DNA from 3 places in the Nocardioides albertanoniae genome. Region 1 is predicted to be linked to each of the others. Evidence: predicted binding sites of a transcription regulator. Region 1 holds the regulator's gene; each other region holds the start of a gene.
What was found. The regulator LexA, encoded in region 1, represses DNA repair genes until DNA is damaged. The targets are predictions, from matches to a motif close to TCGAACANNTGTTCGA.
Positions count from the first base shown of each region.

Region 2: a site for LexA is predicted at 5,008-5,023, ahead of FB381_RS04690 (alpha-ketoglutarate-dependent dioxygenase AlkB). Genes of this name have one in related genera too.
Region 3: a site for LexA is predicted at 3,779-3,794, ahead of ruvC (crossover junction endodeoxyribonuclease RuvC). Genes of this name have one in related genera too.

Region 1 covers NZ_VFOV01000001.1:4,399,981-4,410,390, forward strand. Annotated here, with positions in the region: gene nrdR (transcriptional regulator NrdR) at 1-395, opposite strand, end outside; gene FB381_RS21065 (hypothetical protein) at 861-1,772, shown strand; gene FB381_RS21070 (LysM peptidoglycan-binding domain-containing protein) at 1,903-2,280, opposite strand; gene lexA (transcriptional repressor LexA) at 2,459-3,229, shown strand; gene FB381_RS21080 (alkaline phosphatase D family protein) at 3,330-5,030, shown strand; gene FB381_RS21085 (MXAN_6640 family putative metalloprotease) at 5,146-6,711, shown strand; gene FB381_RS21090 (ATP-dependent DNA helicase) at 6,804-8,798, opposite strand; gene FB381_RS21095 (SGNH/GDSL hydrolase family protein) at 8,809-9,561, opposite strand; gene hflX (GTPase HflX) at 9,653-10,410, opposite strand, start outside.
Region 2 covers NZ_VFOV01000001.1:983,684-994,093, forward strand. Annotated here, with positions in the region: gene FB381_RS04665 (vWA domain-containing protein) at 1-813, opposite strand, end outside; gene FB381_RS04670 (VWA domain-containing protein) at 813-1,871, opposite strand; gene FB381_RS04675 (hypothetical protein) at 1,862-2,365, opposite strand; gene FB381_RS04680 (DUF58 domain-containing protein) at 2,352-3,239, opposite strand; gene FB381_RS04685 (AAA family ATPase) at 3,259-4,272, opposite strand; gene FB381_RS04690 (alpha-ketoglutarate-dependent dioxygenase AlkB) at 4,377-4,988, opposite strand; gene FB381_RS04695 (GntR family transcriptional regulator) at 5,147-5,860, shown strand; gene FB381_RS04700 (hypothetical protein) at 5,862-6,212, opposite strand; gene FB381_RS04705 (DUF4031 domain-containing protein) at 6,274-6,531, shown strand; gene FB381_RS04710 (MFS transporter) at 6,656-7,936, opposite strand; gene FB381_RS04715 (HD domain-containing protein) at 7,995-8,594, opposite strand; gene serA (phosphoglycerate dehydrogenase) at 8,655-9,851, opposite strand; gene FB381_RS04725 (L,D-transpeptidase family protein) at 9,926-10,410, opposite strand, start outside.
Region 3 covers NZ_VFOV01000001.1:2,263,139-2,273,548, forward strand. Annotated here, with positions in the region: gene pgsA (phosphatidylinositol phosphate synthase) at 1-411, shown strand, start outside; gene FB381_RS10765 (inositol monophosphatase family protein) at 408-1,193, shown strand; gene pdxS (pyridoxal 5'-phosphate synthase lyase subunit PdxS) at 1,272-2,168, shown strand; gene pdxT (pyridoxal 5'-phosphate synthase glutaminase subunit PdxT) at 2,165-2,737, shown strand; gene FB381_RS10780 (YebC/PmpR family DNA-binding transcriptional regulator) at 2,862-3,629, shown strand; gene ruvC (crossover junction endodeoxyribonuclease RuvC) at 3,806-4,345, shown strand; gene ruvA (Holliday junction branch migration protein RuvA) at 4,342-4,941, shown strand; gene ruvB (Holliday junction branch migration DNA helicase RuvB) at 4,948-6,030, shown strand; gene yajC (preprotein translocase subunit YajC) at 6,118-6,507, shown strand; gene secD (protein translocase subunit SecD) at 6,516-8,216, shown strand; gene secF (protein translocase subunit SecF) at 8,216-9,463, shown strand; gene FB381_RS10815 (adenine phosphoribosyltransferase) at 9,466-10,032, shown strand; gene FB381_RS10820 (RelA/SpoT family protein) at 10,107-10,410, shown strand, end outside.

The sequences.
Region 1 (10,410 bases):
CCGAAGGCCCGGTAGACGCTCGCGAAGCGCAGATAAGCCACCTCGTCGAGCTCGCGCAACGGCGCGAGGATCGCCAGCCCCACCTCGTGGCTGGGCACCTCGGCCAGACCCTGGCTCCGCAGCGTCTGCTCGACCTCTTGGCCCAGGCAGGCGAGCTGATCCTCGGTGACCGGCCGACCCTTGCACGCCTTGCGTACGCCGTGCACCGACTTGTCGCGGCTGAACGGCTCCGCGGCGCCGGAGCGCTTGGTCACCATCAGCTGCATCTGCTCGACGGTCGTGAACCGCTTCTCGCATCCCTGGCAGACCCGACGGCGCCGGATCTGGCCGCCGTCTTCCGCGACACGGGAGTCGAGCACCTTGGTGTCGCTGTTGCGGCAGAACGGACAGAGCACGTCGAGCCCCTTTCTTGAGTCGCGGTCTTTGGGCCAGGCACGTGGACCCGGAGCCTGTGGATCCAGCCCGACCCAGATGCGGCCGATGCCTGTGGAATCTGTGGATACGAGCGTGAGTCCTTGTGGAACAACACCCTCACCGCTGTGAACCATCCACCTGTTCATGTGAACTATATGTGGATAACTACAGCGGTGTAACTACTAGATGTAGTGGTAACCGTACGCCCGCCTCCAAGACGATGCAAGCGCCGATCGCGATTCACCGTGAGCCCGGCGTGTCGCCCCGAGGAGACGCCGCGAGAGCCCGGCGCGGCGGGCGATCAAACACTTAAAGATTCCGGTTCAACGGCCCCCGGCTGGCCTTGATGAGTAAGAATGTCCCCCGTGACAAACATCTCCGGAGGAAACCGCGTCGGGCCGCGGAGAGGCACGCGCCCCAGTAACGGACCCCGGCCACCATTCATCGTGCCTGCGATCGCGACGCTGGGATTCCTCATCATCTGGGGTGTCCTGGTGTGGGTCGCCGTCGGTTTCGGGGCCGACGCACGCGGCGGCGAGTCCGGCGCCTGGGCGAAGCTGGCCATCGCTGCGGTCGCCGCGGTCGCCTGCCTCTTCCTGACCTTCACCTTCGCCGGCAAGGCCTGGCGCGCACTCACCGGCTCCCCCACCGCTCCACCCGCCGAGGAATACTCCGGCAGCCACTCCAACGCCTACGTCGAGGAGCAGGACTACCCGGACCCGGAATACCCGGGCCAGGACTACTCGAGCCAGGACTACTACGGCACCAGCTCCTACGGCTACGAGGACACCGGGTCGTACGGCCGGCACAGCACCGACACCGGAAGCCAGTCGCCCTACGCCGACAGCTACGGCTACGACACCGGGAGCCAGTCGCCCTACGGCGACACCGGCAACCGCTCGTCGTTCGGCGACACGGGCAACCGCTCGTCGTTCGGCGACACGGGCAACCGCTCGGCCTACGGCGGTCCGACCTATCAGCCGCCGCCCCCTCAGCCCTACTACTCCAACCCGGCCACCCCGGCATCGACGCCACAGCCCCAGAGCTACGACTACGAGACCCAGGGGTACGACACCCAGGGGTACGACACTCCGGGCTACGGCACAGGGAGCTATCCGACCCAGCAGTCCGGGGCCTACCAGGCTGCCCCGGCCCGCTATGGCCAGACCGGCCCGCGGCCGACGATGCCCCCGACGATGCCGGCGGCGGACATCCCCACGCAGGCGATGCCCACCCAGCGACAGTCCCAGGTGTCGCCGGCGCCGCAGGAGGACGAGTGGCCGCCCCCGCGGCGCGCCTCGCGCAGTCATCAGTGGCCGCCCACCACCTCGGACGGCAGCTACCGCCCCCGACACTGACACAGACGCCGAGTCGTCGACAGACAACCGCGAGAGTGCCGCAGACGCTTCCCATCGTCTGCGGCACTCTCGTCTTTCCCCGGTAGCCGGCCGCCAGGGGGTGAGGGGGCAGCCGGACATCTAGGAGCCCTCAGCGGGCGGTCGGGATGATCAGGGTCTGCCCCGTGACCAGCATCGAGGACTCGAGGCTGTTGAGCTCCTTGATCGTCTGCTCCATCTCCCGGATGGAGGCGTCGGTGCCGGCTACCGCTTCCGAGGAGATGTCCCAGAGCGTGTCGCCATCGCCGACGACCATCGTGTGAGCGGAGGAGGAGGTGCCTGGAAACTCGGCACCGCCGGCCCCGAACGCGACCCGAGCGCCGACGAGCGCGATCGAGAAGAGCACGACGAGCGCGAAGGCGAACACGACGATCCGGCCGCGGCGGGTGAGCCGCACCTGCGAGCGACGCACTTCCCGCACGGGGCGCGGCGCCTCGGCTACGGGCAGCACATACACGGTTGCACTCATCACGGCCTCCAGATCAGTCTGTTTCGATCACGTGTTCGATCGAGCATGTGTTCGAAGGTAGATCACGTGTTCGAACAAAGCAAGTAGGCGTTCGAAGAATTTCCCAACGCGCCACCCGCCACTCCCGAGATCGAACAGATGTTTGAACTCGTGGGGCTGATGCGACTAATGTGCTGACATGACCACGCAGAAGACAGGCACCGGATCAGGTGGTTCGAAGAAGAGCCGCGTCCGCGAGCTGCCCGACGGGCCGCCGGACGCGACCGGGCTCACGCCACGTCAGCAGCGCATCCTCGCTCACCTGCGCGACAGCATCGAGCAGCGCGGCTACCCGCCGAGCATGCGCGAGATCGGTGCCGCGGTCGGGCTGACCAGCACCAGCAGCGTCGCCCACCAGCTCCGTGCGCTCGAGCAGCGTGGTCTGATCCGGAAGGACCCCAAGCGTCCCCGCGCTCTCGAGGTCTTCCTCCCCGAGGTGATGGCCCACCGCAAGGCGATGTCCGGCGACGAGAGCGATGCCGGCGAGGCCGACCTCAGCGCCGACCTCAACCCCACCCCCGACGCGACCATGGTGCCGCTCGTCGGCCGGATCGCGGCCGGTGGCCCGATCCTGGCCGAGGAGACCTCGAGCCAGCAGAGCGTCGAAGACGTCTTCCCGCTGCCCAAGCAGCTGGTCGGCAACGGCGAGCTCTTCCTGCTCTCGGTCTCCGGTGACTCGATGGTCGACGCCGCGATCTGCGACGGCGACTTCGTGGTCGTGCGCCAGCAGCCGACCGCGGAGAACGGCGAGATCGTGGCCGCGCTGATCGACGGCGAGGCGACCGTCAAGACGCTCTCGCGCAAGGACGGCAAGGTGTGGCTGCTGCCGCACAACGCGGCGTACGAGCCCATCGACGGCACCCACGCGACGATCCTCGGCAAGGTGACCGCTGTGCTGCGAAGCCTCTGATCCGAACGTTGCGAGAACCACCCGGAACCACCCGGGAACACTGCGTGAAATCCAGCCGCCGGCCCATGACAGGGCCGGCGGCTGCGTCGTTTCATACAGCGTGACCACGAACCGTCCAGCCCAGAACCATCTCGATCGCCGCACCCTCCTGGCGGCCGGCATCACCGGCGCCGCCGCGGCGACGATGACGCTCCCCTCACCGGCGGAGGCGGCCGGCGCGACGCTCAACCATTTCCAGCACGGTGTCGCCTCCGGCGACCCGCTCCCGGATCGCGTGGTCATCTGGACCCGGGTCACGCCCACCGCCGACGCGACCGCAGGGTCGGGAAAGGGCGAGGAGGTTCTGGTGCGCTGGGAGATCTCGCCGACGGCCGACTTCAAGCGCATCACCGGCAAGGGCTCGCAGCAGACCGGCCCCGACCGCGACCACACCGTGAAGCTCGACGTCACCGGCCTGGCTCCCGAGAGCTGGTACTTCTACCGCTTCACCTACAACGGCCAGACCAGCCGGGTCGGCCGCACCCGCACCGCTCCGGCGGCCGACGCCACCCCCGACAACGTACGTTTCGGGGTGGTCTCCTGCTCCAACCTGCAGGCCGGCTGGTTCGCCTCCTACCGCCACCTGGCCGAGCGCGACGACCTGCACGCGATCATCCACCTCGGCGACTACCTCTACGAGTACGGCCCGGGTGAGTACGGCTACGGCATGGGCAACGACGACGTGCGCCCCCACGAGCCGGCCCACGAGATGCACACCCTGGCCGACTACCGGATCCGGCACGCGCAGTACAAGCGCGACGTCGACCTCTCCGACGCGCACGCCCGCCTGCCCTGGATCGTCACCTGGGACGACCACGAGTCGGCCAACGACGCCTGGATGCTGGGCGCGGAGAACAACGAGCCGGGCGAGTTCGACTGGATCGACCGCAAGACCAGCTCCAACCAGGCCTACGACGAGTGGATGCCGCTGCGCGTCGACACCGGCCCCGATGACGAGGGCGCGACGGTGGAGACCGACGACCACCTCCACGACCGCATCTACCGGAGACTGCGGTTCGGCACCCTGCTCGAGCTGAGCATGCTCGACCTGCGCTCCTACCGCTCCGAGCAGGCGAGCCGCCTCGAGCTCGCGAAGGTCGACGACCCCGACCGCACCATCACCGGCGACGAGCAGCTGGCCTGGCTCAAGGACGGCCTGCTCACCGACGCGCAGTGGAAGATCGTCGGCAACCCGGTGATGATCGCGCCGGTCACGTTCGGCGCGCTGCCGAAGAGCCTGATCGCACCGGTCAACGACGTCGCCGGCCTGCTGCCCGACAACGGCATCGCCTACAACCTCGACCAGTGGGACGGCTACACCGCCGACCGCACCGAGCTCTTCGAGCACATCCGCAACAACGCGGTCACCGACACCGTCTTCGTCACCGGAGACATCCACTCCGCGTGGGCGTGCGACCTGCCGTACGACTCGGCCGTCTATCCGCTCGGCAAGACCGCCGGCGTCGAGTTCGTCGCCACCTCGGTCACCTCCAACAACCTCAAAGACGTGCTCGGGGCCCCGCGCCGCACGGTCAGCGTGACGGTCGAGAACATCATCAAGACCGCCAACCGCCACGTACGCCACCTCAACTTCGACGACCACGGCTTCTCGATCCTCGACGTGACCCGCAACCGGGCCCAGATGGACTGGTGGACCATCGGCGAGCGCCGCGACTCCAACACGACGGCGACCTGGTCGACGTCGTACGCCACGGCGACCGGAAGCAACCGCATCCATCGCGTGACAGAGCCGCTGTCATGACCGGCCACGGCGCGAACCGACGCCGTATGGCGTGGCTGTAGGCGTTTCACCGATGTGGGCGCGTCGTGTGCGCTTAGACTGCCGAGGTCTGCCTTCCCCGAACGTCTGGTACGTGATGCGAAACCTTGGTCGCCGGAGCAACCGCAAACAACTGTCCTTCGTCGTGGTCGCAGGCATGGTGATGGCGATGTTCGCCGCCACCATGCCCGCCACTGCCGCGACCTCGGCCGCAGCAGCGACCTCGGTGAGGACGGGCGGCGACACCAGCGCCGAGAAGCCGATGACCGAGGAAGACGCCCGCAAGGCCCTCGACGCGGCCAAGAAGGTCAAGCGCAGCCAGGGCGTGCGCGGTGCGCGCCAGGTCGTGCCCGGACGCCACGTCTCCGGCCGGCCGGACGCGACGATCGCGCTCACCGACCTGTGGAACGCCAAGGACTCCCTGGGCCGCTCGAGCAAGGCGGCCGCGCGCGAGCTGCTGCGCCGGCCCAAGGCGTTGACCCAGACCTGCAGCGACGTCATCTGCGTCCACTACACGCCGGGCAAGGGCGGCGACAAGGCCTCCGTGGCCTACGCCAAGCAGGTGCGCGACGTGGTCACCAAGGTGCACAAGCTCTATGTGAAGGCCGGCTATCGCAAGCCCGCCGCCGACAAGGCCGTCACCCCGGGCAAGGTCGACATCTACCTGCAGAACCTCTACGACGAGGGCTACTACGGCTACTGCGCCCCGGAGACGAAGGTCTCCCAGAAGGCCGCGACGGCCTACTGCGTGCTCGACAACGACTACGCCGCCAGCGAGTACGGCTCCTCCAACACGCCCACGGAGAACCTCCGGGTCACGGCGGCCCACGAGTACTTCCACGCCGTCCAGTTCGCCTACGACGCCGGCGAGGACCGCTGGATGATGGAGTCGACCGCCACCTGGGCCGAGGACGAGGTCTACGACAGCATCAACGACAACCGGCAATACCTGGCCTACGGGCAGCTCGAGGACCAGCGCAAGCCGATGGACAACTCCAGCCCCTCCAACCTCGGCATCTACGGCAACTGGATCTTCTTCCGCTACCTCTCCGAGAAGTTCACGAAGAAGCGCGGCGACCTGCCCGCTGTGATCCTCGGGATCTGGAACCGCACCCCCTCGACCTACTCCACCACCGCGATCCGCCAGGCGCTCGCCGAGCGCGGCACGACCCTCAAGCGGGAGTACGTCCGCTTCGCCGCCGCCAACCTGGCCCCGTCGAAGACCTACAGCGAAGGCCGCGCCTACTACCCGCCGGTGCACGACGGCCGCAAGGTGCTGCCCGCCAAGCGCCAGACCGTCGGTGGCAAGTTCACCCTCAAGCACCTGACGTACGCCTCGCAGCGCCTCGTGCCGAAGAAGGTCGGCAAGGGCTGGAAGCTGCGGGTGAAGGTCGACGTGGCCCGCACCAACGCCAACGCCGCCGTGGTCAGCGTCTTCCGCACCGACGGCACCCGCGGCGTCTACCACCTCAAGCCCAACCGCAAGGGCATCGCCACCAAGACGATCAAGAGCTTCTCGTCCAAGCGGATCCGCAAGGTCGAGGTCACCTTCGCCAACGCGAGCAGCAACTTCAAGTGCGGCCAGGGCACCGCCTTCACCTGCCACGGCACCGCCTCGCCGGACCGCGCCACCCACCGCTGGTGGGCCAAGACCTACCGCTGATCACCCCGAAGGACCAGCTGCACGAACGTCGAGTCGGCGCGTTATAACGCGCCGACTCGGCGTCGTTCTTGGTCAGAACGCGCCGACTCGGCTCAGCTGGAAGCTGACTCAGAGAGCCGCTTCAGGGCTTGCCGCACCAGCCCGGGGTCGGTCGTCGCCCACATCGGCGGCAGGCTGGCCTTGAGGAACGAACCGTAGCGAGCGGTCGCGAGGCGGGCGTCGAGCACTGCCACCACGCCGCGGTCGGTGGTCGTGCGGATCAGCCGCCCGGTGCCCTGCGCGAGCAGGAGCGCCGCGTGAGTGGCGGCCACCTGCATGAACCCGTTGCCGCCGGCCTTGTCGGCGGCCTGCTGCCGCGCGGACATCAGCGGGTCGTCGGGCCGTGGGAACGGGATCCGGTCGATGATCACCAGCTGACAGGTGTCACCGGGCACATCGAGCCCCTGCCACAGCGACAGCGTGCCGAAGAGCACCGTGTGCGGGTCGGCGACGAACTGCGCGGCGAGCTCGGGCAGCTGCGCATCGCCCTGGGCCAGCGTGGTCAGGTGCGGCAGCTTCTGCCGCACCACCTCGGCGGCCGCCTCGGCCGCCCGTCGCGACGAGAACAGCCCGAGCGTACGTCCGTCGGCGGCGTCGACCAGGTCGACGATCTCGTCGAGCGTCTTGGCGCCCATGCCGTCGCGGCCCGGAGGCGGCAGGTGGCGGGCGACGTAGAGGATGCCCTGCTTGCCGTAGTCGAACGGGCTGCCGACGTCGAGGCCGATCCACGGCAGCACATCCTCCGTACGCTGCGCATCGGCGCCCAGCGTCGTGCGCTCGTCTGCCTTGAGCCCGAGCGAGCCGGCCACGGCCCCGAAGTCGCCACCGAGCTTGAGGGTCGCCGAGGCGAAGACGACGGTCTTCTCCCGCAGCAGCTTCTCGCGCATCTGCGCCCAGACCTGGAGCGGCGCGACGCAGAGCCGTGGCGGGATGCGGTCGGTGCCCTCGTTGAGCCAGATCACGTCGGACTCCAGGGCGGCAGCCATCCGCTCGGCGGTGGTGAAGACCTCCTGCAGACCACCCTTGGCCTGCTGGAAGCCGGGGTCGGCGCTCTCGGAGTCCTTCGGCTTGGGCAACGCCGAGAGCGCTGACCGAGCGGCGTCGCGCACGAGCACGAGCGCGTCGGAGACGACCTCGGGCAGGGTGATCATCCGACCGGGCTTGGTCTCGTTGACGGCCGCCCGCAGCGCGTCGGACGCGTCGGCGAGGTCGTCGGCCTCCGAGCCCTCGATGTGCTTCTGGGCCCGGCGAGCGGCCCGCTCGACCTCGGCAGCGGTCAGCTCGTCGGTCGCCGCCTGGGTGACCCGCGCGACCAGCTCGTGGGCCTCGTCGATCACCACCGCGTCGTACTCGGGGATCATCGGCACCCCCTCGATCGCATCGATCGCGAGCAGCGAGTGGTTGGTGACGATCAGATGGCTCTTCTGGGCCTTCTCCTTGGCGACCTCGGCGAAGCACTCCTCACCGAAGGGACACTTCGCGGCGCCGAGACAGTCGCGGTGGTTGACGGAGACCTGACGCCACTCGCGGTCGGTGTGGCGCGGCGCGGAGTCACGCTCGCCGTTGCCGCCCTTGTCGGCCTCCTTCTCCGCCCAGCTGCGCAGCTCGAGCATCTTCTCGGCCATCGGGCCCAGCGGCACGTCGACCAGGGTGCCCTGGTCATCGGGGGCGCCTTCGCGCACCCGGTGGAGGCAGGCGTAGTTGGAGCGACCCTTGAGCACGGCGTAGGAGGCATCGACGCCGGGCCGGGTGCCGATCGCCTTGACCAGCCGGGGCAGGTCGCGCTCGACGAGCTGGTGCTGCAGCGCCAGCGTGGCAGTGGCGACGACCACCCGGTTGTCGTGGAGCAGCGACGGCACCAGATAGGCCAGCGACTTGCCGGTGCCGGTGCCGGCCTCGACCAGCAGATGCTCCTCGTCGGCGAAGGCCTGGGCGACCGCGTCGGCCATCAGCACCTGGCCCTCTCGGGTCGAACCGCCGAGGGTCGCGACCGCGTCTGCCAATGCTTCTCGAACGGGCGTCTCGGAGGCGGTGTCGGTTGCGGTCACCCGGGCAACCTTAGCCGTGGGCGGGGACAGGCTCCGACCGGCTCTCCGCGATCCGCTGGGCGACGATCCGGCCGAACTGCACGTGCCCCGCCGGGGTGAGATGGGTGTGGTCGTCCTGGTAGGGAAGCTTGAGGTCGAAGACGTTGATGTAGGTCACCCCGTACTCCTTCGAGACCCGCTTCAGCATCTTGTTGACGACCTTGATGGCCGCTGCACGGGTGGAGATGCTCGGGGCGCCGAGCACGACGACGTCGTGGCCCTTCAAGGCGTCGAGCGTCTGCCGGAAGCCCTTCTCGGCCTCGGGCAGCTCCCGGTGGGCATCGTTGATGCCGCCTTCGAGCACGACCAGGTCGGCGCCCTGCCGCACGGCGTCGGCGGCACGCTCGCCGAACGAGATCGGGCCGCACCGCTCCATCGAGGAGCGGGCGTAGCCGGTGCCGGCGAACCCCGAGACCCGCACCTGCCCGTCGAGATAGGCGGGCCACGACTTCGCCGGGTCGTCGAGCCCGTAGCCGGCGGCCCACGAGTCGCCGATCACGACGACCTGCTCGCCGGCGCCGGTGACGACCGCGGCGCGGGAGACCGACTCGGCGGCGAACCTCGAGCACATGTCCTGGGTCACCACGCCGCCCTTGCTCGCGTCTTGACCGGGCAGGCTCTCGACGTCCTCGGAGGAGCAGGCCGCGAGGACGGTCGCGAGCACAGCACCGGCCAGCGCGCTCACGATCGTGGCGCGCGCGATGCGACGTACGGGTGCCTTCATGCGTCCTCCTCCCATGGGCAATCGTGCCAAGTGTGAAGGAAGATCCCGTTATCGCCGGTCTCGAAACGCCGGATTGAGACGGGGTTGACGATCAGGCCGAGAACGCCGCGAGCTCGCCGGCCAGGTCGGCGTTGGCGCGTCCCTTGAGCAGGGTGCCGTCGGCGGTGTGCTCGAGGTGGTCGATCTCTCCGTGCTGGTGAAGCCGGTTGACCAGGTCACCGCGCTCGTAGGGAACCAGCGCGGAGAACTCGACGCCGGGCCGCGGCAGGTCGGCCTCGACGGCCTTGATGGCCTCGTCGATGCCCTCGCCGGTCTTGGCCGAGACCGCCACCGAGTGCGGCTCGGTGCGCAGCAGCCGGCCGATCACCATCGGGTCGGCGATGTCGGCCTTGTTGATCACCACCAGCTCGGGCACCTCGGAGGCACCGATCTCGGCGAAGACCTCGCGCACGGAGGCCAGCTGGCCCTCGGGGTCGGGGTGAGCACCGTCGACGACGTGCACGACCAGGTCGGCGTCGGCGACCTCCTCCAGCGTCGAGCGGAAGGCCTCGACGAGCTGGTGGGGCAGGTGGCGTACGAAGCCGACGGTGTCGGACATCGTGTAGACCCGGCCGTCCTCGGTGGTCGTCTTGCGGGTCGTCGGGTCGAGGGTGGCGAAGAGGGCGTCCTCGACGAGCACCCCGGCACCGGTGAGCCGGTTGAGCAGCGACGACTTGCCGGCGTTGGTGTAGCCGGCGATCGCGACCGCTGGGATCTGGTGGCTCTTCCGCGAAGCACGCTTGGTGTCGCGGGTGCCCTTCATCGCCTTCAGCTCACGGTTGAGCTTGGCGATCTTGGTGTTGATCCGGC
Region 2 (10,410 bases), 3.4 Mb from region 1:
CCAGACGCGCGAGACCTTGGCTCCGGTCGCGGACTCCTCGGTGAGCAGCTTGGAGTCCCAGGTGGAGGCCTCGGTGGCGATCTCGGCAGGGTCCGTCGTCGTGCGATGCAACGACTCCAACCCCATCTGGGAGGCGATCTCACGCAGGTTGGCCAGGTCGATCTTGGAGCGGGCCTCCTGGCCCTCGCCGTCCTTGAGGTAGCCGTCCTGGGGGCGTTCGTCGTCCCAGGGCATCCGGCCGCCCTGCTCGGTGCCGTAGCCCAGCACCACTCCGCCCGCCGAGAGGTCGTTCACCTCGGAGAACGACTCCTGGTCGCCTCCGCCACGGGTGTTCTCCCCGTCGGAGGCGAACACGACGATCCGGCGTCGCTCGGGATAGCGCTCCCGGTCACGCTCGAGGGCGTCGACGACCTCCTCGCGCGGGGCATCGACGGAGGAGCCCGAGCCGTCGAAGGCACGCTCGGCGTAGAGACCGTCGACCCACGCGTCGAAGGCGGTGGTGTCGTAGGTGAACGGCATCTCCGTGCGCACGACCTCGCCGCCGAAGGTGATCGCCCCGAATCGCACCGAGGGCAGCTCGGCGGAGAGCGCCTTGAGATCCTTCTTGAGCAGCGCCATCCGAGACACGTCGCCCGGTCCGTCCTCGGCGACCATCGACCGGGTGCGGTCGACCACGACGAGCACGTCCAGGTCGGCCGTACGCATCTGCGACGGTGCCGCGCCCCAGGTCGGACGCGCCAGGACGACGACGGTGAGCAGCACGATCAGCACACGGCGGGCGATGGTGAGGATCTGCCAGGTCTTCGCGCTCATCACACCCGCTCCTTCGGGCGGGCCATCGGCGGTCGAGCCTGCCGAGACCAGGCCGTCGGCGAGAGGCCGCCGGAGCGGAAGAGGGCGTAGAGCCAGCCGCCGAGGAGCATGAGCACCCCGAGCACGATCGTCGCGATCGGCCAGCCGGGGGCGTCACGCACCTGATACTTGGGCGGCTCGACGACCTCGTCGGCGGAGAGCTTGTCGATGCCCGCCAGGATCGACTCGATCGAGCCGTCGTCGCCGAGCAGGGAGAAGGTGCCGCCGGTGTCGGTCACGGCCTGCTCGAAGCTGGCGCGCTTGTCCTCCTGGAAGCTGAGGTCGGAGGAGCCGATGCCGAAGAGCTGCACGTCGCGCTCGCTGGCGAACTTGGTGGCCTCGGGCAGCGAGTAGACCGGTGGGCCGCCCTGCGGGTCGTTGTCGGAGGCGACGATGACGGCCCGGCCGCGCTCGGAGTTGGACATGTCGAACCGCTTCACGCAGGAGACGATGCCGTCGCTGATCAGCGAGGCGCGCTCCTTGCCGAGATAGGTGCCGGCGACGTACTCCTGGTCGCCGAGGGCGAAGGCACGGCCCGCGCGGCCGAGCTCGTCCTGCACCCAGCCGTAGTCGTCGGTGAGCGGGAAGACGGTGACCGCGGCGTCGCTCCACAGCACCAGGCTGACCCGCTCGCCGTCGAGGCCGTCGACGAGCTGGGAGTAGGCCTGGGTGACCTGGGTGTCCTCGTCGAACATCGAGGTCGAGGCGTCGAGGCAGAGCACGATGTCGCGGGTGGAGTAGCGGTGCTGGCTGACGTCGGTGGCCTGCGGGCGGGCGATCAGCCAGATGCAGCCGATGACGGCGAGGGCGACTGCCGCGGTCTGCCACCAGGAGAGCCACCGCTGCTGGGTCGCGAGCTCGCGGAAACGGGGGAGCCGTCGCAGCCGCTCGGTGTGAGCGACCAGCACCGCATCGACGGGACGGCGGTGCACCCGATCCGCCCAGACGACGATCGCCACGGCCGCGGCGATCGTGATGACGAGCACGATGACGCCGATCAGGGGCCACTTCAGGTCCATGACGTCACCACCTGCCGAGCCCGGCCGAGCGCCTCGGGGAAACGGTCGGCCGCCCGGCCCTCCTCGTCGGAGGCGAAGGCGGGCGGGTACATCACCTCGACGGCCATCGCCAGCGGACGGGTGCGGGGGTCGCTGCGTACGCTCGCCCTCAGGTCGGCGAGCACCATCTTGTCGGCCGGCACCTGGCTGACCTCGGCGACGTAGTCGCGCACCGTACGGCTCAGGTGCTGATGCCCGACCCGCGCCGGTAGGTCGCCGCGGCTCACCGCGCGCTCGATCCGGTCGATCTCGGCCAGGTGCTCGGCTCGTACGTCGCGCGCCGGCGGCACCCACGGCGTCTCGACCTCGACGGTCGGCTTCGGCCGGCGGGTCAGCACGATGACCGCCAGGTAGTAGAGCACCACGGCGGCCAGCAGCGCGAGCGCGAGCACCAGCCACCACCCCGAGTGGGCGATCGGCTGCTGGAACTCCTCCGGGACCTCAGCGCCGCGCATGCCGGTGCCTCTCCAGCAGGTGGAAGATCGCGCCGATGGCGGTGGAGTCGTCGCGGACGCGCTGGTAGGCGATGCCGAGACGGTCGAGGCTGCCGCGCAGGCCGTGCTCCTCGGTGGCGGCCAGCTCTGCGTACTGCGCCTGGAGGACGGCATCGCCGCTGAGCCAGCCGGGCAGGGCGGCGACCGTGTCGACGTCGACCGTCGGCCCGCTGCCGGTCACGGCGGCCGTCGGGTCGAGATCGTCGATGCCGGCGACGAGCACCTCGTGCTGCACGGTGAGGCGTCGCAGCACGGTGGCCATCTCCTCGCTGAGCTCGTGCTCGTCGGTGACGACGAGCAGGATCGCCCGGCGGCGTACGTTGGCGGCGATGTGGCGCAGCACCGCGACGATGTCGGCCTCGGCCGCGTCGACGCTGGTGGCGTCGTGGGCCAGCCCCAGCGCACGCTCGAGCGCGATCTCGGTGTCGGCGGGCTTGGTGAGCTTCTGCACGCTCGAGTCACCGTAGGCGACCGCGACCTTGTCGCCGTGGCGCACGCCCAGCCAGCCGACGAGCCCGGCGGTGAAGATGGCCAGGTCGCGTTTGGTCGTGGTGCCGGTCGCCTGGGCGGCCATGCTCCGGCCGGTGGAGATCGCCAGCAGCACCAGGTGCTGCCGCTCGGCGGCGAACCGCTTGACCAGCAGGGTGCGCGAGCGGGCGGTCGCCTTCCAGTCGATGTCCTTCACGTCGTCGCCGGGCACGTAGCCGCGAAGGTCGTGGAAGTCCATGCTCCTGCCCGTCTGCAGCGACGCGTACTCACCGTCGAGCAGACCCACCACCTTACGGTGGGCGTGGATCATCAGCCGCGTGCGGATCCGGGGGAGATAGGTCGCCATGTCGTGTGTCTCGGCCAGGTCAGGGGCTCGGCACCGCGCGGACCAGCGCGTCGACCAGCATCTCGGGCTGGACCTTCTCGGCCAGGGCCTCGAAGCTGAGGTGGAGCCGGTGACGCAGGATGCTGTGGCGCAGCTCGCGGACGTCTTCGGGGGTGACGTAGGAGCGCCCGAGCAGCAGCGCCGCCGCACGGGAAGCCTGCAGGAAGGCGATCGAGGCGCGCGGTGACGCGCCGATCTCGACGTAGGAGCCCATCTGCGGCCCGAGCAGCTTGTCGGCGTTGCGGGTGGCCTGCACGAGGGCGACGATGTAGCGCTTGATCGCCGGGTCGACGTAGACCCGCTTGGTGAGCTCCTGCAGCCAGATCACGTCGTCGGGGGAGGCCACCGGTGCGGTGTCGTCGTGGTCGGGGCCGAGGGTGCCGGCCTCGATGCGCTCCAGCACGACGAGCTCCTCGCCGTCGCTGGGATAGTTGACGATCTCCTTGAGCAGGAACCGGTCCATCTGTGCGTGGGGGAGGACGTAGGTGCCCTCCTCCTCGATCGGGTTCTGCGTGGCGAGCACCATGAACGGGCGCGGCAGCGGATGGATGTGGCCGGCGATCGAGGTCTGGCGCTCCTGCATCGCCTCGAGCATGGCGCTCTGCGTCTTGGCCGAGGAGCGGTTGATCTCGTCGAGGAGCACGAAGTTGGCGTGCACGGGGCCCAGCTGGGTCTCGAACTCGTGGTTGCGCTGGTCGTAGACCTGGGTGCCGATGATGTCGCTGGGCAGCAGGTCGGGGGTGCACTGGATGCGGGAGAACTGCGCCTTGACCGTCTGGCTCAGGGTGGAGGCGGCGAGCGTCTTAGCCAGCCCGGGCACGCTCTCCAGCAGCACGTGACCCTCGGAGAGAAGCGCGATCAACAGCGCGGTGCGCAGCCGCTCCTGCCCGACGACTCGGCTGCTGAAGGCGTTGCTGACCCGCCCGACGATCTCCTTCGCCCTCGCGAGGTCTTCGGCGGTCGGCGGGGCGAGGGGTGGTGCTGTCGTGGTCAAGGCGGCTCCAAGGCTTCGGCTGGCGGTCCCATCCTTTCCTACCAGCGTACGGAACGCATCCGGGCCCCGCCTCCGGACGGTGGACCGCCCGCTGGTCGCCGGGATCAGAAGACGTTGCGAGGCCGGAACTGGACCGAGATCCGCGGGCCGGCGGAGGAGACCTTGGGGATGGCGTGCTCCCAGGTGCGCTGGCAGGAGCCACCCATCACGACGAGGTCACCGTGGCCCATCTCCACGCTCATCCCCTTGCCGCCACCATGAGGTCGCAGCGCGAGCCGGCGCGGATCTCCGACCGAGACGATCGCGACCATCGTGTCGTTGGTGCGGCCGCGGCCGATCTTGTCGCCGTGCCAGGCGACCGAGTCGTTGCCGTTGCGGTAGTAGCAGCAGCCGGCAGTCACGAACGGCTCGCCCAGCTCGGGCAGATAGTGGGCGGTGAGCCGGCCACGGGCTTCGGCCAGGCGGGGGTGGGGGAGCGGATCACCCTGCATGTAGGTGTGCAGCAGGCGCGGCACCTCCACGACGCGGTCATACATCTGACGGGTCTCCTCGTGCCACGGGACCTCGCTGACCAGCGTCTCGAAGACGTCGTCGGGTTCGGGCAGCCAGCCGCGGGCGATGTCGACCCAGGCACCGCGGTCGAGGTGGAGCCGCTCGTAGGCAGGCTCGGTGGTCTCGTCGTCGGCGGGCGCGAAGAGTGTTCCCTGGAAGTCCACTCCTGCAGTGTACTCGTTATCGAACACTTGTTCTAGTGAATCGAGCGGTTTCGGTTTCGTTGCAGCCGAACTGCCTCATCTCGTTGCAATGTCACAACTTGACCAAACCTGGGGCATACGCCGGACGTACGCCGGAAGGACACCTACGCTCTGCTTTCATGGTGCGGTCGGTCGCGGGTGAGCGCTCGCTCAAGCACGTCCAGATCCGGGAGTACGTCCGAGAGCTGCTCGCCGGTGAGCAGCCGGGGGCTTCGGCGCCGTCCGAGCGCGACCTGGTGCAGAAGTTCAGCGTCGCGCGGGCGACGGTGAGGCAGGCGCTCGACGCGCTCGTCGCCGACGGTCTGCTGGTGCGGATCCCGGGGCGGGGCACCTTCGTGGCCCGGCCGCCGCGGATGGCGAGCGCCGTGATGGGCTTCAGCGAGGAGATGGCTCGCCGAGGGATGCACGCGAGCTCGGAGACGCTGATGCTCAAACGCGAGAAGGCCGGCCCCACCATCGCGCGTTGGCTGAGCGTGAGCCCGGGGACGTCCGTGGTCCACTGGCGCCGGCTGCGCAGCGGCGATGGCGTGCCGATCTGCATCGAGGACGTCTACCTCGACGAGGCGATCGTGCCCGGGCTGCTCGAACGCACCGCGCCCACGAGCCTCTATGCCGAGCTGGCCAGCCGCGAGATGCGCCCGACGTGGGTCGACGACACCTTCCGTGCCGACGTGGCCAACATCGAGGAGGCCACCCTGCTCGGCCTCTCGGTCGGTGTGCCGGTCCTCCGCAGGCAGCGGAGGTCGGTCGCCAGCGACCGCTACGTCGAGATGTGCCGCTCGGTCTACCGCGCCGACCGGTATGCGCTGCACCTGCAGCTCGGGCCGTCCTGACTCAGAGGTCGCCCAGCGACGCGACCGCGTCGCCGCTCTCCTCGCAGATCCAGATCGGGTCCGGCCCGCCGAGGTCGGGGGTGATGTGGAGCGAGTGCACCGGCGCCTCCGGCGGGCACGAGACGCACACCGGCCAGCGTGCCGACCTGTCTGAGTCGAAGAGCAGGTCCTGCACGTCCTGGGCGACCAGCCCGGCGACGTACGCCTTGCCCTCGGGCCACTGCTCGACCCACCAGCCCCGCTGGGTCATGGCGTCCTCGAGGGCGGAGACGGCGGCTGCACCTGCGAGTCCACGGGCCTCCAGGTCGTGGAGGACCTTCGCCCGAGCATCGAACAGCACTGTCGTGTTCATCGAGGCCATTGTTGCCGACGGATCAAGCCCGCGGTAGCGGTGCGCAGGGTATGAAGGGGTCGTGATCCTCATCGACCCGCCGAACGTACCCAGCCGTGGCCGGATGTGGTCGCACCTCGCCAGCGACACCTCCTACGACGAGCTGCATGCCTTCGCCGGCCGTGTCGGAGTGCCGCCGCGCGGTTTCGACCGAGACCACTACGACGTACCGGCGGAGGCCTACGACGACATGATCTCTGCCGGTGCCGTCGCCGTCTCCTCCCGCGACCTCGTCTCCGCCCTCATCGCCGCCGGCCTCCGCCGTCGCAAACCCCGCTAGCCGAGAAGTCACCCCTGCAGGTCGAGAGGTCAGGTCTGCAGGTTGAGAAGTCGGGTCTGCAGGTCGAGAAGTCACCCCGTGACGTCTCGGCCTGCAGGAATGACGCTTGGGCCTGCAGGAGTGACTACTCGGCCTGCAGGCCTGACGCTTCGGGGTAGGGCTTCGAGATGCGACGGGTGGTGAGCCAGATCGCTGTCGAGATCAGCAGGCCGAGGCCGCCGCCGAGGAGGAAGCCGCCCTGCCAGCCGATCATGTCGATGGCGAAACCGGCGGCAGGGGCGCCGACGGCGCTGCCGAGGGTGATGGCCGAGCCGTGCCAGCCCATCACCTCGCCGCGTACGGACGAGGAGACCCGGCTGGTGATCGCCTCGAGCGCGGCGGTCAGGGTCGGTGCGCAGAAGAACCCGCTGACCAGCAGCAGCGCTGCGAACGAGATCGGTTCCGGGGCGATGGCGGCGAGCATCGTCGTCGCCCCCAGCAGCACCAGCATCATCGCGGCCGACGGATGGCTGTTGAGCGCACCGTAGATCAGCGCGCCGAGCAGCGACCCCAGGGCCCAGACCGCCATCACCAGGCCGAGATAGGTGGTCCGGTCGAAGTCTCGCATCGCGGCGACGGTGCCGAGATCCTCGGCGACGAGGATGAGCGAGGCGGCGAAGGTGCCGGCGAGGAGGAGCACGACGCCGGGGCTGACCCAGGTGGGCAGCCTCCAGCGCCGGGACGAGGGCTCGGCGGCGCCGCCGTCGGCGGTGGCCACGGCGGCGGGGATGGCCGCCGCGACGGCAGGTACGGAGGCGGTCGCCTCGGCAGGGTCGACGCTCTCGCTCTCCGTGATCGCCGGGTTGAGCAGCCAGAGCCCGACGGCTGCCACGATCCCGAGCCACTGGCTCAGCATCAGCGCCCACGAGGTGCCCAGGTAGCTCGCGCCGAGCACCCCGATCAGCGGCCCTGTCATGAAGCACAGCTCGGTCATGACCGCATCGGCGCTGAGCGCGGCGGTGCGCTTGCCGGGGCCGACCGAGCGGATCATCACCTGCCGCACGACGGAGAAGGACGGCACGGTGAACAGGCCGGCCACGGCGACCAGCGCGAGCAGCGGAAGGTAGCCGACCCACGGCGCCACCGACCACGCGATCGGGAGCACGGCCAACGGCAGCAGGAGCGTACGCCGCAGGCCGAGCCGGTCGAGCAGCCGACCGAGCCACGGCGCGGAGATCGCCATCGCGATCGCGAGCACGGTCGAGACCAGGCCGGCCTCGGCGTAGGAGCGGTCGAGCGGGCCGACCACGTGCAGGGTCACGATCACCGCCGACGCCGGCATCGGCAGGCGCAGGAACAGACCCAGCACGAGGATGCGGCGAACATCGGGAATCCGCCACAGCTCGGCGTACGTCTGGAAGCTCACCGCCAGATTCTGTCACCGGCGATCGGCCCGCCACCAATCGTTATCGATCAGGTGACAGTTATGGAGCCAGGGTCTCCATCTCGGCCGCGATGTTGGCCCGGGCGGCGGCCTCCCAGCTGATCCTCGCGTAGGGGGTCGAGAAGAGCGACTCCTTCTCCAGCAGGCCCTCCAGGACCTGGGCGCGGCCGACGCGGAACTCCTCGTCGGAGAGGTAGCCGTACTCCTCACGGACGGTCGCCGCGTATTCGCCGTAGCGCTCCTTCGGGGACGCCAGGATCGCCAGGTCGGCGTCGGAGAGCACGCGCCCACCGAGGTCGTGCGGTTCGGGGTCATGGGTCTCGGTCAAGCGCACCAGGCGGGCGATCTCGGCCACCACGTCCGCGTCCAGGTGGTCGCGCAGGGCCTCCTCGGCCCACGTCGCCGAGCGCTCCTCGGCATCGCGCTCGCCGTCGTAGACGGCGTCGTGGAAGAACGCCGCGAGCGTGACCGTCAGCGGGTCGAAACGCTCACCCTCCTCCCGCAGCTCCTCGATCCGCTCCAGCACCTCGGCGAGGTGACGGCTGTCGTGATAGCGGCGAGTCGGCTCGGCGTAGGCCGCCAAGATGTCGCCGAGAAGGTCGGCTGCCTCAGGCAGCGGCCAATGTTGAGGGAGATCCATGGGCTGAAACCGTAGGGCATGCCTGGCGAAATCGCCTTCTTCGGCAGGCATGCCCCAGCCTCACGCGTTGTAGGCGCGCACCCACTTCGTGTGCGGGTCGGCGGTGATCTTCTCCAGCGTCGTCGGAGGTACGTCGGTGACGTCGGTGACCACGAAGCCGGTCTCGCCGCTCGTGGCCAGATACTGGCCGGTCACGTTGAGCCCCTCGGCGGCGAGCAGGTTGTTGAGCTCGGCGAGCACGCCGGGCACGCTGTCGTGGAGCAGCGCGAGCCGCGATCCCTCCGTCAGCGGCGGCGGCTGGACGGCCGGCAGGTTGACCGAGAGCGCGGTTGACCCGGCGTGAACGAAGTCACGCAGCTTGCCGGAGACGAACCAGCCGATCTCCTCCTGGGCCTCCTGCGTCGAGCCGCCCACGTGCGGGGTCAGGATGACGTTGTCGAGCCCCAGCAGCGGCGACTCGAACGGGTCGCCCTGCGCCTTGGGCTCGGTCGGGAAGACGTCGAGGGCGGCGCCGGCGATGTGGCCGGACTCGATGTGCCTGCGCAGCGCGTCGTTGTCGACCAGGAAGCCTCGCGCCGCGTTGATGAACATCGAGCGCGGCTTCATCTTCGCGAACTGCTCCTCGCCGAACATCCCGAGGTTGCCGGGGCGGCCGTCGATGTGGATCGAGACCACGTCGGCCTGCTCGAGAAGCTCGTCGAGCGAATTCATCCGGCGGGCGTTGCCGTGGGCGAGCCGGTCGGCGATGTCGTAGAAGATGACGTAGAAGCCCAGCGCCTCGGCGACGTTGGACAGCTGGGTGCCGATGTTGCCGTAGCCGATGATGCCCAGCGTGCGGCCGCGCACCTCGTGGGAGCCCTTCGCCGACTTGTCCCAGACGCCGGCGTGCATCTTCTCGGTCTTCTCGGGAAGACGGCGGGCGAGGCTGATGATGTAGCCGAGGACCAGCTCCACCACCGACCGGGTGTTGGAGTAGGGGGCGTTGAAGACGGCCACGCCGTGCTCGGCCGCCGAGGTCAGGTCGACCTGGTTGGTGCCGATGCAGAAGCAGCCGATCGCCTTGAGGTCGGTGGCCGCCTCGAGCACGCGCGGGGTGATGTGGGTGTTGGAACGGATGCCCAGCAGGGTCACGCCCGGCAGGGACTCCACGAGCTCGTCCTCGGAGAGGGACTTGCTGCGCAGTTCGACCTCGAAGCCAGCCTTCTCGAGGTTCTCGACAGCGACGGGATGGATGTTCTCCAGGAGCAGCGCCTTCATGGCTCAAGGGTAGGCCGTCTGCGTACGTGTCAGGAATCTTCGCCGCAGGCCGGACAGCTGCCGGCGCACCCGCCTCAGGACCAGTAGACGACGACCCCGTCGCCGATGTGGACCTGGTCGTAGAGCGAGGTGATGGCGGCATGGTTGCGTACGTTCACGCAGCCGTGGGAGGCGCCGTTGTAGCCGTTGGCGGCGAAGTCGGGGGAGTAGTGGACCGCCTGGCCGCCGGAGAAGAACATCGCGAACGGCATCGAGGTCTTGTAGATGGTGGAGACGTGGTCGCGGCTCTTGGCGAAGATCGAGAACTGGCCCTCGCGGGTGGGCAGCTCCTGGGAGCCGAAGCGCACCTCGACGCTCATCTGCACCGTGCCGCCGATGACCCAGCGCAGCATCGAGGTGGACTTGTCGATGCACAGCACCCGGCCGCTCAGGCAGCGCGGATCGAGCTTGGCGGCGGCCACCGGCGGCGGCGCGTTGGTCAGCTCGGCCTCTGTCGGTTCGCGGGTCATCGCGTGGAGCCGGTCGAGCGTGGTCTGGTCGACGAAGCCGGTGACCGCGA
Region 3 (10,410 bases), 2.1 Mb from region 1:
CGCAGCTCGAAGTTCGGCGCCTTCTGGGACTCCACTCTCGACCGCATCGGTGACGGCGCGGTCTTCGGTGGCCTGGCGCTCTACTTCGCCGGGCCGGGCGATTCCGACCTCTATCTCGCGCTGAGCCTGTGGTGCCTGGTGATCGGCGCGGTCACCTCCTACGCCCGCGCCCGCGCCGAGTCGCTCGGCTTCACCGCCAACGTCGGCATCGCCGAACGCGCCGATCGGCTCGTCCTGGTCCTCGTGCTGACGGGCTTCGCCGGCATCTTCGACCTCGACCTGCTCATCTACATCGCTCTGTGGATCCTCGCCGTCGCCTCCACCGTCACCGTGGGGCAGCGCGTCTGGACCGTCCGCAGCCAGGCCCTCGCCGAGGAGCGGGCCACCGCAGAGGAGGAGGCAGCCTCATGACCGTGCCCACCGAAGCAGACGTACGCCTGGCCACCGAGCTCGTGCGCGAGGCAGGCTCGCTCGCGGCGAGGATGCGCCGCGAGGGCATCGGCGACTCGATCGAGACCAAGACGTCGGTCTCCGACCTGGTCACCGCGGCCGACAAGGCCGCCGAGAAGGCGATCGTCGAGCGGCTCGCCGCCGAGCACGCGGGCGACGGCATCCTCGGTGAGGAGGGCTCGGCCCGCGAGTCCACCACGGGCCGGGTGTGGACGATCGACCCGGTCGACGGCACCTACAACTTCGTGCGCGGCCTCGACTGGTGGTGCTCGGCCCTCGCCCTGACCGACGGCGACCCGGCCGACGCCGACAGCATCGTCCTGGGCGCGGTCTACTCGCCCGCCGAGGACGCCGTCTACGTCGGCGGCCCCGAGCTGCCCACCACCCGCAACGGTGAACCGCTCGAGGCGATGTCCGACCTGCCGCTCTCCCTGGGCTGCCTGACGACCTATCTGCACCCTTCCAAGCTGGGCCAGCCGGCCGGCGAGGCCTACATCCGCGTCGCCCGCGGAGCCGCCTCCATCCGCATCCTCGGCTCCGGCTCGATGGACCTCACCGCCATCGCCCAGGGCAAGCTCCATCTCTTCTGCCAGCACTCCGTGCCCGACTGGGACCGCCTCCCCGGCTGGGGGCTCGTGCTCGGCGCCGGCGGCGCGACGACTCAGGTCGAGGCCGGGGGAGTTCTCTGGTCCCTCGCCGGCACGCCCACCGCCGTGGCCGACGCCACCCGAGCCCTGGCCTAGCAGTCCACTTTGACAACAGTGGCCTGACCAGCGGTTTCTGGTAGCGGCGTACGCGCTGATCCGACCTACGATCGGCGCATGGACAACAGCACGAACACGACGGGCACCTCGCGAGTCAAGCGCGGGATGGCGGAGATGCTCAAGGGCGGCGTGATCATGGACGTGGTCACCCCCGAGCAGGCGAAGATCGCCGAGGACGCCGGCGCAGTGGCGGTGATGGCGCTCGAGCGAGTGCCCGCCGACATCCGCGCCCAGGGCGGCGTGAGCCGGATGTCCGACCCCGACATGATCGACGGCATCATCGAGGCCGTCTCCATCCCGGTGATGGCCAAGGCGCGCATCGGCCACTTCGCCGAGGCGCAGGTGCTGCAGAGCCTCGGTGTCGACTACATCGACGAGTCCGAGGTGCTGACCCCGGCCGACTACGACAACCACATCGACAAGTGGGCCTTCACCGCTCCGTTCGTGTGCGGCGCGACCAACCTCGGCGAGGCGCTGCGCCGCATCACCGAGGGCGCGGCGATGATCCGCTCCAAGGGCGAGGCCGGCACCGGTGACGTGTCCAACGCGGTCACCCACATGCGCACGATCCGGCGCGAGATCCGCCGCCTCACCACCCTCGCCGACGACGAGCTCTACGTCGCCGCCAAGGAGCTCCAGGCGCCCTACGAGCTCGTCAAGGAGGTGGCCGCGGGCGGCAAGCTGCCGGTCGTGCTCTTCACCGCCGGCGGCATCGCGACCCCCGCCGACGCCGCGATGATGATGCAGCTCGGCGCGGAGGGTGTCTTCGTCGGCTCCGGCATCTTCAAGTCGGGCAACCCCGCCGAGCGCGCCGAGGCGATCGTGAAGGCCACCACCTTCCACGACGACCCTGATGTCGTCGCCAAGGTCTCCCGCGGGCTCGGTGAGGCGATGGTCGGCCTCAACGTCGACGAGCCGGCCCGTTCGATCCAGTTCGCGGAGCGCGGCTGGTGACCACCGTCGGCGTGCTCGCCCTCCAGGGCGACGTCCGCGAGCACCTCGCCGCCCTCGACCGCCTGGGGGTGAAGGGCACGTCCGTACGCCGCCGTGAGGAGCTCGACGCGTGCGACGCCCTGGTCATCCCCGGCGGTGAGTCGACGACGATGTGGCGCCTCGCGCGTACGTTCGGCCTGCTCGACCCGCTCCGCGAGCGGGTCGGGGCGGGCATGCCGGCGCTCGGCACCTGCGCCGGCATGGTGCTGCTCGCCGACCGGCTGCTGGATACCGCGCAGGGCCAGGAGACCATCGGGGGCCTCGACATCACCGTGAGGCGCAACGCGTTCGGGCGGCAGACGGAGTCGTTCGAGACCGACCTCGAGCTCACCGGGCTCGACGGCGCGGTGCACGGCGTCTTCATCCGTGCGCCGTGGGTGGAGGAGGTGGGCGACGGCGTAGAGGTGCTGGCCAGTGTGGCCGCTCACCCCGTCGCCGTACGCCAGGGCCCGCTGATGGCGACCTCGTTCCACCCCGAGGTCAACGCCGACGACAGGCTGCACCGGCTCTTCTTGGAGACCTGCTGCTGAGGGTGAGCGGCGGCACGTAGTTAGACTGGGCCCTCTGCTGCCCTGTAGCTCGTCTGAGAACACGACGGAGCCGGTGGCGGCTCGACAAGCACAGCGACGACGCGGGGCAAAGGACGGTTTCCAGATGAGCGGCCACTCCAAGTGGGCAACGACCAAGCACAAGAAGGCTGCGATCGACGCCAAGCGCAGCAAGCTGTGGGCGAAGCTGATCAAGAACATCGAGATCGCAGCCAAGATGGGTGGTCCTGACCCGTCCGGCAACCCGACCCTCTTCGACGCGATCTACAAGGCGAAGAAGCAGTCCGTCCCCAACGACAACATCGAGCGCGCCCGCAAGCGTGGCGGCGGTCTCGACGGCGGCGGCGTCGACTACACCACGATCATGTACGAGGTCTATGGCCCGCAGGGTGTCGCCCTCCTGGTCGAGTGTCTGACCGACAACAAGAACCGCGCCGCGATGGAGGTCCGCACCGCGGTCACCCGCAACGGCGGCACCATGGCCGACCCGGGCTCGGTCTCGCGGCTCTTCGACCGCAAGGGCGTCGTCGTCGTGGCGAAGTCGCAGGAGGGCAAGGAAGTCGCCGAGGACGACCTGCTCGAGGCCACCCTCGACGCGGGTGCCGAGGACGTCAACGACCTCGGTGAGTCCTTCGAGATCCTCTCCGACGCCAGCGACGTCGTCGCGGTGCGTACGGCGCTGCAGGAGGCCGGCATCGACTACGACTCCGCCGAGGTGCAGTTCGTGGCGAGCATGGACATCCCTGTCGCCGACGCCGCCGCGGCCGGCAAGGTCTTCAGCCTCATCGACGTCGTCGACGACCTCGACGACGTGCAGAACGTCTTCTCCAACGCCGACATCCCCGACGAGGTCATGGAAGCCGTCGACGCCTGACCCTCCTCAGCCGAGAAGTCACCCCTGCAGGTCGAGCGGTCACCACGGTGACCGCTCGACCTGCATATGTGACGCTTCGGCCTGCGGGAGTGACGTTTCGGCGTCCGGGCGTGTCTGGGATCGGTGACGAGTTCGGGAGTCTGTACGCTACGAACAGACGTTCGATGGAGGTGCTGATGCGGGTGCTTGGGATCGACCCCGGCCTGACCCGGTGCGGGATGGGCGTGGTCGACGGATCGCTCGGCCGGCCGCTGTCGATGGTCGACGTCGGCGTGATCCGCACCTCGGCAGACCTGCCCGTCTGGGACCGCCTGGTGAGCATCGAGAAGGGCATCGACGCCTGGATCGAGGAGCACCGGCCCGAGGCGGTGGCGATCGAGCGCATCTTCGCGCGCTCCAACGTGTCCACGATCATGGGCACCGCCCAGGCCAGCGGCCTGGCGATGGTCTGCGCCGCCCGCCGCGGGCTCCCGGTCGCGCTGCACACTCCCTCCGAGGTCAAGGCGGCGGTCTCCGGCAACGGTCGGGCCGACAAGGCCCAGGTGACCGCCATGGTGACCCGCATCCTGCGGCTGCCCACTGCGCCGAAGCCTGCCGACGCGGCCGACGCGCTGGCGCTGGCGATCACCCACCAGTGGCGTGGCGGGGCCAACAACCGCATCGAGGCCGCGGTGGCCGCGGCCGCTCAGCAACCGAGAAGAAGGATCACCCGATGATCGCGTCCGTGCGCGGCACCGTCTCCGCCGTCAGCCTCTCCACCGCCGTCGTGGAGGTCGGTGGCATCGGCATCGAGATGCTCTGCACCCCCAACACGCTGGCCACGCTGCGCCCCGGCGAGGAGGCACACCTGCCGACCAGCCTGGTGGTGCGCGAAGACTCGCTGACCCTGTTCGGTTTCACCGACACCGACGAGCGCACCCTCTTCGAGCTCCTCCAGACCGCCTCCGGGGTCGGCCCGAAGCTCGCCCAGGCGATGCTCGCGGTGCTCTCGCCCGACGGCATCCGCCTGGCCATCTCGAGCGAAGACACCAAGACCCTCACCAAGGTGCCCGGCATCGGCCAGAAGGGCGCCCAGCGAGTCATCCTCGAGCTCAAGGACAGGGTCGGCGCGCCCGCCGGCACCGCCGCCGCGCCGGCGCCGACCGCGGCGTCTGCCCCCTGGCGCGACCAGGTCAGCGAGGCTCTGGTCGGGCTGGGCTACAGCGCGAAGGACGCCGACAAGGCGGTCACCGCGATCGAGCCCGAGGCCGGCGACCAGGCCAACATCTCGTTGCTGCTCCGCGCCGCGCTCCGCACCCTCTCGAAGGCGTAGGACCCCATGCACGAGGACGACCTGGACCGGGCCGAGGACGACTACTTCGCATCCCTCACGCTTGCCGAGGCCGACGGTGACGACCGCGCCGTCGAGGCGGCGCTGCGCCCCAAGACGCTCGACGAGCTGATCGGCCAGCAACGTGTGCGCGAGCAGCTCAGTCTCGTCCTGGAGGCGGCCCGCCGACGCGAGCGGGCCCCCGACCACGTGCTCCTCTCCGGGCCTCCGGGGCTGGGCAAGACCACCCTCGCGATGATCATCGCTGCCGAGATGTCGGCCCCGCTGCGGATCACCTCCGGCCCGGCCATCACCCATGCCGGCGACCTGGCCGCGATCCTGAGCGGCCTCAACGAGGGCGAGGTGCTCTTCGTCGACGAGATCCACCGGATGAGTCGCCCCGCCGAGGAGATGCTCTATCTGGCGATGGAGGACTTCCGCGTCGACGTGGTCATCGGCAAGGGCCCCGGTGCGACCGCCATCCCGATCGACCTGCCGCCGTTCACGCTCGTCGGTGCCACGACCCGGGCCGGCCTGCTCCCCGGGCCGCTGCGCGACAGGTTCGGCTTCACCGGCCACCTCGGGCTCTACGAGCCCGAGGATCTCGAGCTGATCGTGCGCCGTTCCGCCGGCCTGCTCGAGGTCACCCTCCAAGACGACGGCGCCGCCGAGATCGCCGGCCGCTCCCGCGGCACACCACGCATCGCCAACCGGCTGCTGCGCCGCGTACGCGACTATGCGCAGGTCAAGGCCGACGGCACCGTCACCCAGGAGATCGCCGCGAAGGCGCTCGACCTCTACGAGGTCGACGCGCTGGGCCTGGACCGCCTCGATCTCGCCGTCCTCGACGCCCTGTGCCGCAGGTTCGGCGGCGGCCCGGTCGGCATCTCCACCCTCGCTGTCGCGGTGGGGGAGGAGCGCGAGACGGTCGAGGAGGTCGCCGAGCCGTTCCTGGTCCGTTCCGGCTTCCTGGCCCGTACGCCGCGGGGCCGTGTCGCGACCCCGGCCGCCTGGGGTCACCTGGGGCTGCCGGTGCCGGCCAGTGCCGAGGCCGCGGCCTGGTCGGCCGACTCGCTCTGGGATGAGCCCTGAGTCACACTCTCAACCAGGTGCCTGGTTAGACTTGCACGTCGCCGAGCGACTGCCGGTGACCCCTGAGACTGTCGGAGCCGAACCCCCGTGGAATTCCTGCCTTTTATCGTCATCATCGTCCTGTTCTACTTCCTGCTGATCAGGCCTCAGCAGAAGCGTGCGAAGCAGGCCCGTGAGCTGCAGCTCAACCTCCAGCCGGGTGACAAGGTGATGTTGACCGCTGGCGTCTTCGGCACCGTGACCGAGGTCGAGGAGACTACGACCAACATCAAGGTCGAGATCGCCGACGGCGTCGTGATCCAGGTCGTGCGTCAGGCGGTCGCCCAGAAGGTCGACGTCGTGCCCGCCGACGAGATCGACGAGGCCGACGAGACCGAGGAGACCGACGAGGCGAGCGACGACGCCGTCGAGGCCCCGGCCGAGAAGACCTCCGCGGATGCCGACAACGTCATCGTGGACCTCGACAAGAAGGACTGACCACCAACATGGCACGCAAGACAGCGCGCCCCGGCCGGACCCTGGCTCTGCTCTTCCTCGCGATCGCGATCATGTTCGGTGGCATCGCGTTCGCCGGCACCTGGAAGCCAGAGCTGGGCCTGGACCTGCGCGGCGGCACCGAGATCTCGATGACCGCGAAGAACTCCGAGGGCGGTTCGGTCCCGAAGGAGAGCCTCGACGAGGCGAAGTCGATCATCGACCAGCGCGTCAACGGCAGCGGCATCACCGGTGGTCGGGTGACCACCGAGGGCAACGACGTCATCAAGGTCTCCATCCCCGGCACCGGCAAGGTGCAGCAGGAGACCGCCGAGCGCGTTCGTCAGACCGCGAAGCTCCGCTTCCGTCTGGTCGCCTGCAGCCCGCAGAAGCCCTGTGGCGGCGGCGCGGGCGGCAACGACCCCGGCTCGATGATCCAGCAGGACCCCACCGGTGGCGCCGCCCCCGGCACCTCCCCGCGTGCGCCGTTCGCCGGCGAGAAGGCCTCGCCCAGCGAGGGCGAGTCGGCCTCCGGCGACGCGTCGTCGAAGCCGAGCGCCTCGGCCGACGCCGACGCGGAGAAGAAGAGCGACAACGCCACCGTCAAGGTCGACGACGCGGTCAAGTTCATGCGCCAGCCGCCGACGGAGTGGGCGACGAAGTACAGCAGCTTCTCCTGCCCCGCGCCCGGTTCCGACCCGATCGAGGACGTCCCCGGTCAGCCGCTGCTGACCTGTGACGACCAGGGCGCGCCCTACCTGCTGACCCCGGCGGTCATCGAAGGCACCGAGATCAAGGAAGCCTCCTACGGCATCCCGCAGCAGCAGGCCAACTACGTGGTCACCCTCGACTTCAAGTCCGACGGCAACAAGACCTTCGCCGAGACCACCGGCGCGATCGCCGGCTCCGGTGAGCAGTTCGCGATCGTCCTCGACGGCAAGGTCATCTCCGCCCCGACCGCCGACTCGCGGATCAGCGGTGGCGCCCAGATCAGCGGTGACTTCACCCAGAAGACCTCGGCCGCGCTCGCCAACAACCTCAAGTACGGCTCGCTGCCGCTCGACTTCCCCGAGGAAGGCATCCAGACCCGGGTCATCGGCCCGAGCCTCGCCGGCAACCAGCTCACCGCCGGACTCTGGGCGGGCCTGATCGGCCTGATCCTCGTGGTGGTCTTCTCGGTCCTCTACTACCGCGCGATGAGCATCGTGGTGATCGGGTCGCTGGCCGTGGCGGGTGCTGCGACGTACGGGATGGTCCTGCTGCTCAGCGAGACCGCCGGCGTCACCTTGGACCTGCCAGGTGTGGCCGGTCTGATCGTCGGTATCGGTATCACCGCCGACTCCTTCATCATCCTCTACGAGAGGATGCGTGACGACATGCGTGAGGGTCGCTCGATGCGGGTGGCCGTCGACACGGCCTGGGTCCGGGCGCGCAACACCTGTCTGGCCTCCGACGCCGTCTCGTTCCTGGCCGCGTTCGTGCTCTACGTCTTCGCGACCAACGAGGTCAAGGGCTTCGCGTTCATGCTCGGCCTGACCACGATCATCGACGTGCTGGCCTTCTTCTGGTTCACCTACCCGATGACCAAGCTGATGGCCCGCTGGGGCTTCTTCAACAAGGGTCACGTGCTCTCCGGTATGGACCAGCGCGCCATCGGCACCGTCGACGACGCCCGTCCGGGCACCACCACTCTGGTCGGAGGCAAGGCCTGATGAGCAAGATGTCCATCTCCCGGCTCGGCAAGGAGCTCTACACCGGCGAGAAGTCGTTCGACTTCGTCGGCCGCCGGATGCTCTGGTACGCCATCTCGGCCGTCGTTCTCGTCGCCGTCGTCCTCGGCGTCTCCCTCCAGGGCATCAACCTCGGCATCGACTTCACCGGCGGCACGCGTTACACCGTCTCGGTCGAGAAGGCCGACCAGAAGATGGCCGACGAGCTGCGCACGGCCGTGGGTGACACCTCGGTCGAGGCCGCCGACGGCGCCACGGTGCGCACGTCCGGACCCAGGTCGATCGTGATCGAGACCAAGGCGGTCGGCAACGGCTCCGAGGGCGACGCCGACATCATGGGCGCGATCACCAAGACCGCCGACGTGGCCGAGGACGACGTCAGCCGCACCGGCATCGGCCCGAGCTGGGGTGAGCGGGTCGCCTCGAAGGCGGGCCTGGCCCTCGGTATCTTCCTGGTCGGCGTGATCCTCTTCATCTGGATCTACTTCCGAGAGTGGAAGATGTCGGTCGCGGCCGTCGCCGCGCTGCTCCACGACGTGGTCATCACCGTCGGTGTCTATGCGATCGTCGGGTTCGAGGTCACGCCGGCGACCGTCACCGGCTTCCTGACCATCCTCGGCTATTCGCTCTACGACACGGTGGTCGTCTTCGACAAGGTCAAGGAGAACACCCGCAACCTCTCCCGCACCAAGAAGACCTACGCCGCCGCGGCCAACCTGGCGGTCAACCAGACCCTGGTGCGCTCGATCAACACCTCGATCATCGGTCTGCTGCCGGTCGTCGCGATCCTCTACGTGAGCACGGTCCAGCTCGGCACGTCCGCGCTGAAGGACATCTCGCTGGTGCTCTTCGTCGGTATGGCCGTCGGCACCTACTCCTCGATCTTCATCGCCACGCCGCTGCTGGTGCACCTCAAGTCGGGCGAGAAGGCGGTCGTCGACGCCGAGAAGCGTGCCGCGGCGCGGATGAAGGAAGCCGACAAGTACGCGACTGTGCCGGTCTTCGACGAGGGCATGGCTGTCTCCGACGCGGAGGAGCCGGACGAGCTCCGCGAGAGCGACTCCGACGACCTGCACGAGGCAGGCGTGAGCCGCGGCACGGGCGCGGTCTCCAACAACGCCGCGATGGGCAAAGGTCGCAACACCCCGGCCCAGCAGCGGGAGGTCTCCGACAGCGGAGCCTCGGGTCGCCCGCAACCGAAGCGTCAGTCGAGGTCGAAGCGCAAGTGACGGTGCCCGCGACCGATCCGCACAGCGGCGCCCGGTCGCTCGAGGAGACTCTCGAGCGGCTGGTCGCCGACGTGCCCGACTTCCCCGAGCCCGGCGTCGGGTTCAAGGACATCACCCCGCTGCTGGCCGACCCCGAGGGCTTCGCCCAGGTGGTCGCGGCGCTCGCGACACCGGGGCGTGACGCCGACGGCGCCGTGGCGGTGACCAAGGTGCTCGGCATGGAGTCGCGAGGCTTCATCCTCGGTGCTCCGGCTGCCCTCCACCTCGGCGTCGGGTTCGTGCCGGTGCGCAAGGCCGGCAAGCTGCCGCGTGAGACCCACGCGGTCGCCTACTCGCTCGAATACGGCGAGGCGACCCTCGAGATCCACACCGACGCGGTCGCGCCGGGGGAGCGGGTGCTGGTCATCGACGACGTGCTCGCCACCGGTGGCACCGCAGCGGCGACCATCGAGCTCGTCGAGCGTTGCGGCGGCATCGTCGTGGGTGTCTCGGTGCTGCTCGAGCTCGCCTTCCTCGACCCGCGTGCGAAGCTGCCGAACACTCCGGTCCATACGCTGCTGACCAACTGAGGCTCACTCAGCACTGTCCACGCCACAGGTGTCGGCCTAGCCAACCCTCCGGGTCTGGCCGGTAGACTCTGAGCATGGCAGAGGATCGCATCGTCGCGCAGCCTCGTGCGCACAACATCGAGGCCCGGGAGAGCAGCGGACCCGCACCGTCGGGCCGCAGCGTACGCGCGCGACTGGCGAGGATCGGCGGCCGCGGAGCCCCGGGCAACCCTGTGCTGGAGCCGTTGTTCCGGGCGGTGCGGTCCAACCACCCCAAGGCCGATCTTTCCCTGCTCGAGCGTGCCTACGTCACCGCCGAGCGTCTTCACGGCACCCAGATGCGCAAGAGCGGTGACCCCTACATCACCCACCCGCTGGCGGTGACCACGATTCTTGCCG